DNA from 3 places in the Erwinia tracheiphila genome. Region 2 is predicted to be linked to each of the others. Evidence: predicted binding sites of a transcription regulator. Region 2 holds the regulator's gene; each other region holds the start of a gene.
What was found. Region 2 encodes CRP, which controls carbon source genes, mostly activating them, when cyclic AMP is high. Its sites were predicted from a motif close to ATGTGANNNNNNTCACAT; they were not measured.
Positions count from the first base shown of each region.

Region 1: aaeX (p-hydroxybenzoic acid efflux pump operon protein AaeX) is a predicted target of CRP. The motif match lies at 1,645-1,662, and genes of this name have one in related genera.
Region 3: LU633_RS00280 (PTS mannitol transporter subunit IICBA) is a predicted target of CRP. The motif match lies at 2,603-2,620, and genes of this name have one in related genera.

Region 1 is NZ_CP089932.1:693,188-697,466, forward strand. Features, by position in the region: gene tldD (metalloprotease TldD) at 1-692, shown strand, start outside; partial or broken gene aaeR (HTH-type transcriptional activator AaeR) at 725-1,627, opposite strand; gene aaeX (p-hydroxybenzoic acid efflux pump operon protein AaeX) at 1,891-2,094, shown strand; gene aaeA (p-hydroxybenzoic acid efflux pump subunit AaeA) at 2,102-3,034, shown strand; gene aaeB (p-hydroxybenzoic acid efflux pump subunit AaeB) at 3,039-4,279, shown strand, end outside.
Region 2 is NZ_CP089932.1:540,857-545,135, reverse strand. Features, by position in the region: gene LU633_RS02715 (phosphoribulokinase) at 1-748, shown strand, start outside; gene LU633_RS02710 (OsmC family protein) at 778-1,185, opposite strand; gene crp (cAMP-activated global transcriptional regulator CRP) at 1,496-2,128, shown strand; gene LU633_RS02700 (YccS/YhfK family putative transporter) at 2,186-4,258, shown strand.
Region 3 is NZ_CP089932.1:51,152-55,430, forward strand. Features, by position in the region: gene LU633_RS00275 (mannitol-1-phosphate 5-dehydrogenase) at 1-325, opposite strand, end outside; gene LU633_RS00280 (PTS mannitol transporter subunit IICBA) at 419-2,338, opposite strand; gene LU633_RS25670 (DUF943 family protein) at 2,790-3,053, opposite strand; gene LU633_RS26030 (DUF943 family protein) at 3,074-3,163, opposite strand; partial or broken gene LU633_RS00290 (IS5 family transposase) at 3,198-3,973, opposite strand; partial or broken gene LU633_RS00295 (IS6 family transposase) at 4,013-4,279, opposite strand, start outside.

The DNA of each region.
Region 1 (4,279 bases), 150 kb from region 2:
TGGGTGCTGGTTGGCCCGGTGTTCTGTTGCATGAAGCGGTGGGCCACGGGCTGGAAGGTGATTTTAACCGCCGCGGGACGTCAGTTTTCAGCGGGCAGCTGGGACAGCGGGTCGCGTCGGAGCTGTGTACCGTAGTCGACGATGGCACCCTTGACGGTTTGCGTGGCTCACTGGCGGTGGATGATGAAGGCGTACCGGGGCAGTACAACGTACTGATTGAAAATGGCATTCTGAAAGGCTACATGCAGGACAAGCTGAATGCCCGGCTGATGGGCGTTAACCCTACTGGTAATGGTCGCCGGGAATCTTATGCGCATCTGCCCATGCCGCGCATGACTAACACCTATATGCTTGCCGGGAAGTCAACTCCCCAGGATATTATCGAAAGCGTAGAATACGGACTTTTTGCGCCCAATTTTGGTGGTGGTCAGGTTGATATCACCTCCGGTAAATTTGTTTTCTCGACCTCTGAAGCCTATATGATTGAAAAAGGTAAAGTGACCAGACCGGTGAAAGGGGCAACGCTTATTGGTTCCGGCATTGAGGCTATGCAGCAAATCTCAATGGTGGGTAATGACCTTGCACTGGACAAAGGTGTTGGTGTGTGTGGCAAAGAAGGGCAAAGTTTGCCGGTCGGCGTCGGACAGCCAACGCTGAAGCTGGACAAAATCACCGTGGGCGGCACCGCCTGATTCACTGCGTCAACGGGGAACCCATGCCCCGTTTAACCAGCCCGAAACGCCTGGTAAAATTCCGCCACCTTATCGAAATAGTCCGTCAGATAGTTAATACAGACTTGTACCTTTAGCGGCAGCTTGTCTTTCTGAGTGTACAGCGCGTATACCGGGAGAGGGTTGGCGTGATAATGGGCAAACAGAATTTCTATTTTTCCGGCGTTAATCTCATCAATCACCCACATCAGCGGAACACAGGCGATGCCATTTCCTGCAACCAGCCAGCGGATAAGCGTTTGTGAATCTATTAGTGGCGAAAGATGAATCGACATGCCCTCCGGCGCGGTCAGTTCGAAATCGTTATTGGGCCGGACGATGTACTCAAGCCATGAAAAGTTGCTGATATCTTAGAGTTTTTCTGGCGTACCGTACTGCGCGAGGTAGCTTTTTGCGGCACACACCACTATCGGCAGGGTACGCAGTCTCCGGGAATACAGGCTTTAATCCTGCAGTGCTCCAACACGGATAACTAAATCCAGCACGTCAGCAATCAGGTCCGGTGCCGGAATACCGGTCACCAGATTGACGGTCAGTCCGGGATACTCTCGCAGCATTTCTGCTGTCATGGTTGCCAGCACATTCTGTGCCACCGTTGACGAGCTTCCAATGCGCAGCGTCCCTGCGGGCGTATTATTGAATGCCCAAAGCTGCTCATGGACCTGCTGTGCTTCTGGCAGCATCCGACGACAGCCCTGAAAATAGATTTTTCCGGCTTCGGTCAGTCCGATGCGCCTTGTACTACGATTAAGTAGTTTCACCTGAAGCTCATCTTCCAGTCTGGCGACGATCTGGCTGACGGCGGAAACGCTTATCTGTAGCTGGCAGGCTGCTGAAGTAAAGTAGCCAGGTTCAACCACGCGCGCGAATACCGACATCCGCTTAAGCATTTCCATTATTCACCCTGGTTTAAAAGTGATTTAGAGCACATTAAGTAGATAACACATAGTCAATAGCGTTACTATAGCGCGGCCGGATCACTATTCTGTTACTCAGCGCGCCAGCTGCCAGACATATTACGCTATTATTTATTCAGCGTTGGTTAAGAGGCAGTGCGGCTATTTTATCATCAAGTGATTCAGTTACGATCATCCCTCCATGGGAGGTGGTTGAAGTTTGGTGAAAAGCGCACCCGGTAATGTACTGACAAGGATAAGAAATGAGCGTGCTTCCGGTTATCATCATATTTGGGATCTCTTTCCCGCCCCTTTTCTTTGAAATCATTGTGTCACTGATGCTGTTCTGGCTGGTGTGCCGCTTGCTCACACCTACCGGGATCTATGACCTGGTCTGGCACCCTGCATTGTTCAATACAGCACTCTGGTGCTGCCTGTTCTACCTGGTTTCCCGCTTGTTTGTCTGAGGTCATAGTGAAAGCACTAACTAGAAAAATCTCCCGATTTGCCATAACGCTCATTCTGGTCATCCTGGCTGTGATTGTCATTTTCCAGGCATGGGTGTTTTACACTGAATCACCATGGACCCGTGATGCCAAATTCACTGCCGACGTGGTAGCGATTGCCCCCGACGTTAGCGGTTTAATTTCTGACGTGCAGGTGCGTGATAACCAGCTGGTTAAAAAAGATCAGGTGCTGTTTGTCATCGACAAGTCTCGCTACCAGCAGACGCTGGGTGAGGCAGAGGCGGATGTGGCCTATTACCAGGCGCTGTTGGATGAAAAGCGCCGGGAAGCATTCCGTCGCAACAAACTCGGCGTGTCGGCTATATCACGAGAAGCGATCGATCAGGCCAATAATGACTATCAGGTCAGTGAACAACAGTTGGCAAAGGCCCTTGCCACCCGCGACACAGCCAGACTGGATTTGGAGCGCACGGTCGTTAAGGCTCCCGCAGACGGTTGGGTGACTAATCTTAACGTTTATCGTGGTGAATTCATTACGCGTTGCTCCACTGCCGTCGCACTGGTTCAGCAGCACACTTTCTACATCCTGGCCTATATGGAAGAAACCAAGCTTAAGGGCGTGCGCCCCGGCTATCGTGTCGAAATCACACCATTGGGCAGCACTCAGGTGCTGTATGGTACTGTCGATAGCGTTGCTGCCGGGGTAACGAACAGCAGCAGCACGGTGGATAGCAAAGGAATGGCGACCATTGACTCGAATCTTGAATGGGTCCGCTTGGCCCAACGCATACCGGTGCGTATTCATCTCGATCGGCAGCCCGGCAATCTTTATCCTGCGGGTACCACTGCAACCGTCGTGGTCACAGGTGCACAAGACCGTCAGCCTGAGCAAAAACCGGCCTTCATAAAACTAATGCAACGTCTGCGCGAGTTTGGTTAATCGTATGGAATGGTATCGTTTACGGTTTCCGGCGAAGATAACATTTGCCATTTTACTGGCGCTGTTTATTGGCTTTCATTTTAATCTTGAGACGCCACGCTGGGCGGTGATGACCGCCTGTATTGTTGCCGGAGGAACGGCATTTGCGGCAGGAGGCGACCCGTTCTCCGGGGCGCTGCGCCATCGGGGAATGCTGCGTATTATTGGTACTTTCCTTGGCTGTATTGCTGCTCTGGCCATCATGATTGCTACCATCCGGGCTCCGGCGTTAATGTTGTTACTGTGCTGCATCTGGACGGGGTTCTGTGTCTGGCTTTCATCGCTGATTAAGGTTGAAAACTCTTATGCCTTAGGGCTTGCCGGCTATACCGCACTGATTATTGTTGTTAGCGTGAATGCCAATGGTTCAGTACTGCTTGCTCCGCAGTTTGCCATTGAACGCTGTAGCGAAATTATCATCGGCATTGTTTGTGCCATCCTGGCTGACATGTTGTTTTCACCACGCTCAATCAAACAGGATATTGATCGTGAAATCGATGCGTTATTAGTCGATCAATATAAACTGATGCAGGTTTGCGTCGCGCCTGGCGAAAAAGAAGACGTTGATAAAGCCTGGACCGGGCTGGTGCGTCGCACTACGGCGTTGAACCTGATGCGTACCCATTTAATGATGGAATCGGGCCGATGGCACAGGATTGAGCGGCGGATGCGTGCGCTCAATACGCTATCCCTCACGTTGATCACTCAGGCTTGTGAAACCTATCTGATTCAGAATACCCGGCAGGAATATATACCGCCGCAATTTCATCTTTTTTTTGAAAAACCGGTGGAAAACATCGCTGATGTTCATAAGAACATGAAGGTTATGCGGCGGGTGATCACGGCCAGCGGCACCAAAAATATGCCGGTCACTATTGGTAACTGGGTGGTCGCTGCAACACGCTACCTGCTGTTGTTAAAAGGGATTCATACCAACAGCAGCATTAGCCGCATTGAAGAGGATGTACTGGCTGGCGAGCCAGTGATCAAAATGCGTTCCGCAGAATCCCGGCATGCGTTAATTAACGGATTACGCACTTTTGTGGCAACCGCCACGGGCTCATTGTTCTGGCTGTGGAGCGGCTGGACTTCCGGTAGCGGCGCGATGGTAATGATTGCGGTGATCACCGCACTGGCGATGAGAATGCCGAATCCATTGATGATGGTGAAGGATTTTCTTTACGGCATGATCGTCGCGATCCCACT
Region 2 (4,279 bases):
AGACAGCTTTCATCGATTCACCCGACCAGAAATGGATATGGCTATTCGTAAGGCGCGGGATTTGGGACGTCATGTCAGCTATTTCGGACCGGAAGCCAACGACTTTTCGCTGCTGGAGGAGACCTTTGAGGAATATGGTCGCAGCGGCAGCGGTAAGTCCCGTAAATATTTGCATACCTTTGATGAAGCCGTGCCGTGGAATCAGGTTCCGGGTACCTTTACGCCCTGGCAACCGCTACCGGAACCCACTGACGTGCTGTTTTATGAGGGCCTTCACGGCGGTGTGGTCACCGAGCAAAATGATGTTGCACAGCATGTCGATCTGCTGGTCGGCGTGGTACCTATTGTTAATCTTGAGTGGATTCAAAAACTGGTGCGCGATACCAGTGAGCGTGATCATTCTCGCGAGGGCGTGATGGATTCCGTAGTGCGGTCAATGGATGATTATATTAATTTTATTACTCCGCAGTTTTCCCGCACGCATCTCAACTTTCAGCGTGTGCCGACCGTCGATACATCAAACCCGTTTGCCGCTCGTTCCATTCCCTCACTTGATGAAAGCTTTGTCGTCATTCATTTCCAGTCGCTGGAAGATATTGATTTTCCCTATCTGTTGACGATGCTGGATGGGTCGTTTATCTCGCGTATTAACACGTTGGTCGTACCGGGCGGTAAGATGGGACTGGCGATGGAACTGATTATGGCTCCGCTGGTTAAGCGATTGATAGAGGTAAAAAAAATAGAATAACACCCTGCCTGAACAAGGCGTTATTAAGCTCAAAGCACGATGGTCTCGTAACTGTGCGTGATCGTCACGCCCTTAGCCAGCATTAAGGCAACGGTACAGTATTTTATCTGCCGAAAGATCGACAGTGCGCGATATCGCGCTTTATCAGCCAGTGCACTACCGGTAACGATAAAATGCAGATTGATGCGGGTGAAGAGTCCCAGGGCTTCCTCACGGCGGGTTGACGTAAGTTTCACTTCGCAATCTTTTACGTCATGGCGGCCTTTCTGCAGGATTGAGACCACATCAATCGCGCTGCATCCACCTGCTGCCATCAACACCATCTCCATGGGGCTGGGTGCTTTATCCCCCGAGTTGCCATCCATGAGTACCTGATATCCCGATGAAAACTCGCCCAAAAAGATCAGCCCCTCAACCCATTTAACACGCGCTTCCATTACAAGTTCTCCTAATTCATTCAGTTAGCGTAAGATTACGCGCAAATAACAAAAACGGTAATCTTCCCATTTTCCCTCTATGCTGGAGTAAGAGAACACAAGACACTGATGCAAAGCTGTGCTACAAAAAGACTGTAAAATTTTCGTCAGTACTCTACAAAACAGGACGAAAAGAAATGTTAAAACAAGCAAGGCTTTTCATCGAGCCAGAATAAATTTCCTGATAAGGGAAAACTTGACCATTTTGATCGCCTGACAGGGAATTCCGCTCCTGAATTTAAGGCATGATTACAACAGAGGATAAAAGCGAATGGTTCTCGGCAAACCGCAAACAGACCCGACACTCGAATGGTTCCTGTCACATTGCCATATTCACAAATATCCATCCAAAAGCACGCTGATTCACCAGGGTGAAAAAGCGGAAACGCTCTATTACATCGTTAAAGGCTCCGTGGCTGTGCTCATTAAGGATGAAGAAGGTAAAGAGATGATCCTCTCTTACCTTAACCAGGGTGACTTTATCGGTGAACTTGGCCTGTTTGAAGAAGGCCAGGAACGCAGCGCATGGGTACGGGCAAAGGCCGCCTGCGAAGTTGCCGAAATATCCTATAAAAAATTCCGTCAGCTCATCCAGGTTAATCCCGAAATACTGATGCGTCTCTCATCGCAGATGGCTCGCCGTCTTCAGGTTACCTCCGAGAAAGTCGGTAATTTAGCTTTCCTTGATGTTACAGGCCGAATTGCACAAACGCTGCTGAATCTGGCTAAACAGCCCGATGCCATGACCCATCCCGATGGTATGCAAATTAAGATCACCCGGCAGGAGATCGGCCAGATTGTCGGTTGTTCCCGCGAAACGGTAGGTCGAATTTTGAAAATGCTGGAAGATCAGAACCTCATTTCTGCGCACGGTAAAACTATCGTTGTCTACGGCACACGTTAGTCGTCACAGCACCATGGCGTAATACTCCCTGTTACGCCTTTTATTTGGTACGAATTCATGTGGCGTCGAATCATCTACCATCCGGAAATTAATTATGCCCTGCGCCAGACAATGGTGCTTTGTTTACCCGTTTCCATTGGCTGGTTACTGGGGCATCTGCAAAACGGATTACTGTTTTCTCTGGTGCCCGCATGCTGCAATATTGCCGGCCTGGACACGCCCCATAAACGTTTTTTCAAACGCCTGATTGTGGGCGGCAGCCTGTTTGCTTTTAGCAGCTTTCTTATCCAGTACCTGGGTGAGTACCAGGTGCCATTACCCGTCATCCTGTTTGTAATGGCAATACTGCTGGGCGTCACTGGCGAGATCAGCCCGCTGCACGGCAGGCTGTTGCCCGGCTCGCTGATCGCCGCGATCTTTACTCTCAGCCTCGCAGGCAGGATGCCGCTGTGGCAGCCGCCGATACTTTATATCCTTGGCACCATCTGGTACGGCGTTTTTAACTGGTTCTGGTTCTGGCTGTGGAAAGAGCAGCCCATGCGCGAAACGCTGAGTCTTTTGTATCGCGAGCTGGCAGGCTACTGCGAGGCAAAATATACCCTGCTAACTAAACTCACCGACCCGGAAAAAGCGCTGCCGCCGCTGCTGGCACGCCAGCAAAAAGCCGTCGATCTTATCACCACCTGCTATCAACAAATGCATATGCTGGCCGCCAATAATCATCATAAACGGCTAACGCGTGCTTTCCAGATTGCCCTCGATTTACAGGAACACATTTCCGTCAGCCTGCATCAACCGGGTGAAGTACAAAAACTGGTGGGACAAAGCCACGCCGAGGCGGTTATTCGCTGGAATGCGTTAACCATTGCAGCACGGCTTCGCACATTAGCAGACGGCATACTTTATCACCGCATGCCCGACCGTTTCACAATGGACAAGCAATTACAGGCGCTGATGAAACTGGCCCGTCAGCATCCTGATAATCCCGTGGGGGGGTTCTGCTACTACCACTTTAGCCGGATTGCGCGGATATTGCGTACACAGCGCCCTCTCTATCGGCGTGATTTAATGGCAGATCGTCAGCGCAGGCTGCCGCTTTTATCGGCGACAAAAAGCTATCTCTCGCTAAAATCAGCAGCACTGCGCACTGCCGCACGCTTTGCCGTGATGCTAACCTTTGCCAGTTCCATGGCGCTGTTTTTTGATTTACCCAAACCGTACTGGATTCAGATGACGGTGATGTTTGTCAGTCAGAACGGTTACAGCGCCACCCGCGTGCGGATTCAACATCGGGCGCTCGGTACGCTTGCCGGGCTGATTATCGCCGCAATTACGCTACGGCTTAATGCCCCGGAGTCACTTGTGCTGCTGGTAATGCTGGGGATTACGCTAATTAGCTATTTGTTTATACGTAAGTTTTACGGCTGGGCAACGGTCGGCTTCACGGTAACGGCGGTCTATTCATTGCAGCTGCTGTCGATGAACGGCGCGGACTTTTTGTTGCCGCGTCTGATGGACACGCTTATGGGCTGTCTGATTGCGTTTGGTGGTATGGTCTGGCTTTGGCCACAATGGCAAAGCGGGCTACTGAGACAGAATGCGCATGATGCGCTTGGAACCTACCAGAACGCGCTGCAAATGCTACTGGGCAATGAACAGCGCCCCGAGATGCTGGCATATCAACGCCTGAAGGTTAATCAGGCACATAATGCGCTGTTTAACTCACTTAATCAGGCCATGCAGGAGCCTGGATTCGATGCTCGCTATCTGGCTGATATGAAGCTGTGGGTTACCCATAGCCAGTTTATTGTTGAGCATATTAATGCCATGACTATTCTGACTCGTGAGCACACTATGTTGACCACATCACTGGCTGAGGGATATTTGCAAACCTGCGAAATCGCGCTTCAGCGCTGCCAGCAGCGACTGGAATATGACGGGCCGGGCTGTGACTCCGATGTTATGGAGGCTAAGACAGAACAACCCCAGGCAGCAATAACCATTCTGGAAAGACACGTACAGCGCATTCTGGAACATCTGAAAGTGATGCACACCATTTCTTCGCTCGCCTGGGCTAATCGCCCCCATCATGGTCACTGGTTATCACAACGTTTGAGAAAACCGACCTGAACAATCAGGTCGGCTGGCGTT
Region 3 (4,279 bases), 490 kb from region 2:
TCTCGCTGCGGCTGACCAGACCTTTGGCAATCCCTGCCGCAATGCGCGCCAGAATTTGTGGTCCAACCGCTGTAGTGACAATATCCACTTCCGCTATTAACGGAATAATCGCCTCGCTGGCGCTGTTCACCGCCTGCACGCCACGAACCATTTCCACCTGCGACTGTTCGCCGACCACGTTCACCGGGTATTCATGGCGCTGGTTCAGCGCATCCAGCACCTGCTGATTCACGTCGGCGAAGGTTAACGCAATACCCGCATCCGCCAGTAATTTACCAATAAAACCGCGGCCAATGTTTCCGGCACCAAAATGAAGCGCTTGCATAATCTTTTCCCATTTTAATGAGGAAGCCGGATATAGCCGGCCTGAAGAAAGCGCCGGGCATGCCCGGCCTTGGGTGTATCAATGTTTTTCTGCTCAGGCTGAGGGTTTACCTGACAGCAGATCCAGCACGTCCTGAACGTCCGTGGTGCGGGTCAGTTTTGCAATGGTGCTTTCGTCATCCAGCGCGTTAGTCAGGCTGGTGATCACCTGGATGTGCTCATTATTACGTGCGGCGATGCCGATCACCAGACGGGCAATCTCATCTTCATCCTCACCAAAACGCACCCCTTCCGGGTACTGGCAGAACACCACACCCGTTTTCAGTACGCGATCTTTGGCTTCAATGGTGCCGTGTGGCACTGCGATGGATTCGCCCAGATAGGTTGGCGTCAGTTTTTCGCGGTCCAGCATCGCCTGCACATATTCCGGTTCCACGTAACCGCCTTTCACCAGCTGTTCACCGGCGAAGCGGATCGCCTGCTCTTTGTCCACGGCACGATTGCCAAGAAAGATATTGCTGGCGGTCAGCCTGAACAGCTGTGCCTGACCGTTATCCTCGCTGTCACCCGGCGCGGCAGACGCCTTTGCCCGGTGTCCGGCAGCGCGTTTCGCGTCTGTCAGACGCGCGGTCAAATCGTTGTAAAGGGCGCTGTCGAGGAAGTTGGTCAGCGAAATATGCTGGGCATGAGGTGCCTGGCGCATCGCCCGCTCGGTCAGGTCGCGGTGCGTGATCACCAGGTCCACGTCACCCGGCAGGTTATTAATGGCGGTATTGGTCACAGAAATATCGTCCAAACCCGCATCGCTGACTTTTTTACGCAGTACGCCGGCACCCATGGCGCTTGAACCCATACCGGCATCGCAGGCGACGATGATTTTATGCACATGGCTAAGGTCGCTGGTCCGGGTATCAGCCGATCTGGCCTGGCCCTTTGCGTGTGCTTTCATCTCATTGACGCGCCGGGTGGCTGCTTCAATATCCTCCTTCTCTTTAACCTTGCTGGTTTTTAGCAGGATGGCGGAGATCACGAAGGAGACGGCAAACGCGGCGACAATCGCGGCAATATTGGCGAAATAAGCACCTTTTGGCGTCATCGCCAGCACGGCCAGAATAGAGCCGGGGGATGCCGGTGATACCAGACCGCCGTTCAACATGGTCAGGGTGAACACGCCAGTCATGCCTCCCAGAATCACCGCGATGATCAGACGCGGGTTCATCAGCACGTACGGGAAGTAAATTTCGTGAATACCGCCGAGGAAGTGGATGATAGCCGCACCGCCTGCGGATTGTTTAGCATTGCCGCGACCAAAGAACAGGTAGGCCATCAGCACGCCCATACCCGGACCTGGGTTGGCTTCGATCAAAAAGAAGATTGACTTGCCTGCTTCACTGGCCTGCTGAATGCCCAGTGGGGAGAAGATACCGTGGTTGATGGCATTGTTGAGGAACAGGATTTTTGCCGGTTCCACAAAGACAGAGGTCAGCGGCAGCAGGTTATTCTGCACCATCACATTAACACCTGTGGCGAGAAGGTGCGACAGCCCTTCCACCAGTGGACCAATCGCCAGAAAAGAGAGGATGGCCAACAGCATGCCGATGATCCCGGCAGAGAAGTTGTTGACCAGCATTTCAAAGCCACTTTTGATTTTACCGTCAACCATATGATCGAATGTTCTTATCGCCCAGCCACCCAGCGGACCGGCAATCATTGCGCCAAGAAACATCGGCATATCGGCACCCACAATGACGCCCATGGTGGTGATGGCACCCACCACGCCACCGCGATCGCCACCGACCAGCCGACCCCCGGTATAGCCAATTAGCAGAGGCAGCAGGTAGGTGATCATCGGGGCAACCAGTTTTGCCAGGGTGGCATTTGGCAACCAGCCTGTAGGAATAAACAGCGCGGTGATAATCCCCCAGGCGATAAACGCCCCAATGTTTGGCATCACCATGTTGCTCAGAAAGCGACCAAAATTTTGCACCTTGATCTTGATATCTGATGAGGACATAAAAGGCACCCCTTATTAGCACGCGCTGACTAATAAGTGCGCGCGTTGATTTTTGTTTAGGAACGGATGGCGAAAATTACCACCAATATCGCTGTATGCAGGCGGACTCTATCACGCGAATTTTCAGCTGCGTAGTCGGTCACAGAAATGTGATTGAAATCACCTTTAATGGCGTAAAACAGGGGGGTGGATAGTGATGTTAATCACAATTTTGCACAAATAAAGGTTGATTAACGCGTGTTGATAAATAAAATGCCGGATTTTTTGTGATATTAATCACATTTTGTGATTGGGTGTTTTTGATTGACATGTGACTATTGTCACAAATTATTTTTTCCTTGCCGAAAGCGTGGACCACTCTATTTTACAGCAGTCGCTATTCTGGCTGACTATTTTGCCAGGCGGGCTACTACGGCTGAATGGTATCAGGCCCTCTGGATAAGCTTATCGATTATTCATCCTGCAGGCGGATAATTTCACCGCTTTCTTTTACATGCCAGGTGCCGTCGTAGACGGTAAAAATGATTCCCCTGTTTCTGCTGTTGCTGACGGAAAAAACCGGATCTTTTTCAATGCAGTTTTCTTTTGTATGCATATCATCAAAACAGAGCCTGTCATATTTTCCCTCTTCTTGGTAGCCATCACCGAAATTCCAGAAAATTACGCTGAAACTTCGATCGCTGTCTTCCTGTGGGACATTATATTTTTCTTTAATATCTCTTTATTTTTTAGCCACTATTGTATTTTTCCGCTATCCGTAAGAGGAAAGTGATTTACCAGTACTGAAGAAGTCTCAAATTTTTGGTGGGTGGCGACAATGTCCACAGCTCGTAATAAAAACCAGGTTAATAGCCTGTCTCAACAGAACGTTATTCCAGACAATAAGACCACAGGAAAAATGCAACAGGACCCCGTCATTCTCAGATGTCTTTTCCCGTCGGGTCAGGGCCCGGCGAAACCGGTTCATCCGGCTGCGCGTCCTCCCGGCGACGGGCACTGAAGTTCGTGGTTTTACTGGCATCTCATTCCTCTTTACGGGGCGGGATATAAGGTTCGTCACGACGGCTCAACCGGTCTGTTTTCAGCCCGGGTGCTTCGTCGCCTTTGTCCGGGCAGAGTCCGGTTTTTTGCCCCGGGCATCCCGCCTGAAGAGCACCGGGTGTGTCCGCCACCAGTTTGATGTCATGCCTGTCTGCTGCTGCGACGCCCCGTGACAGAGGAAGCCCCCCGGTATCTGTCATCAGACTGGGCTTTACGCCCTGTTTCCCTCTGTCCGTGGGGTTGCGTCCTGTTTTTTTGTCCCGGGCAGCGGTGATGTTGTCATACCGCCATCCATGAGCAGTCCGGGGTGTCCACAGGCCAGTGATCCGTTCTGCCAGAAACGCCCGAAGACACCTGCGTCTCTCCGTTCCCGGAAGCGTCGGTGCGCAGAAGCTGATGAACCTATCCCTGTGGCATTGAGTGCATTCCACTGACAGGCTGTGCTGGGGACGAAGAAAATGGCGTTCATTGCGACCCGATTATCAACACGTTTTCGGCGCGTACCCGGAGGGTGGCGGTTTTGTGTTCCGGGATAAGCGGAGCGATTTTGTCCCGGAGTTCATCGCTAATCTGCCCTTTACGGTTCTGTCGCATTAACGGCAGTGGACCGGCAGAAAGGCTGCTGCCTGTTTTTCAGGCAGCCAGCAAACAGAATTGTTCCGCGGGGACAGTCCATCACTTTGTGGATGTTGATATTGTCCTTTGCGTATCATGTGGAGCTGTTCGATGCCGGCCAGCCGCGTCTGTGCACGGCGAAACAAGTTGAATCCCGGCATCTGGTATCCGGCGTCTGATATTGTGGTGATCCTGCTCAACTAAGTTGTTCAGATACTTGCTTTGCCTGACGGTGATGTTTTCCTCAGCGGGTTTGTCGGCATTGAGCGTTGCCAGGGCGGCGGT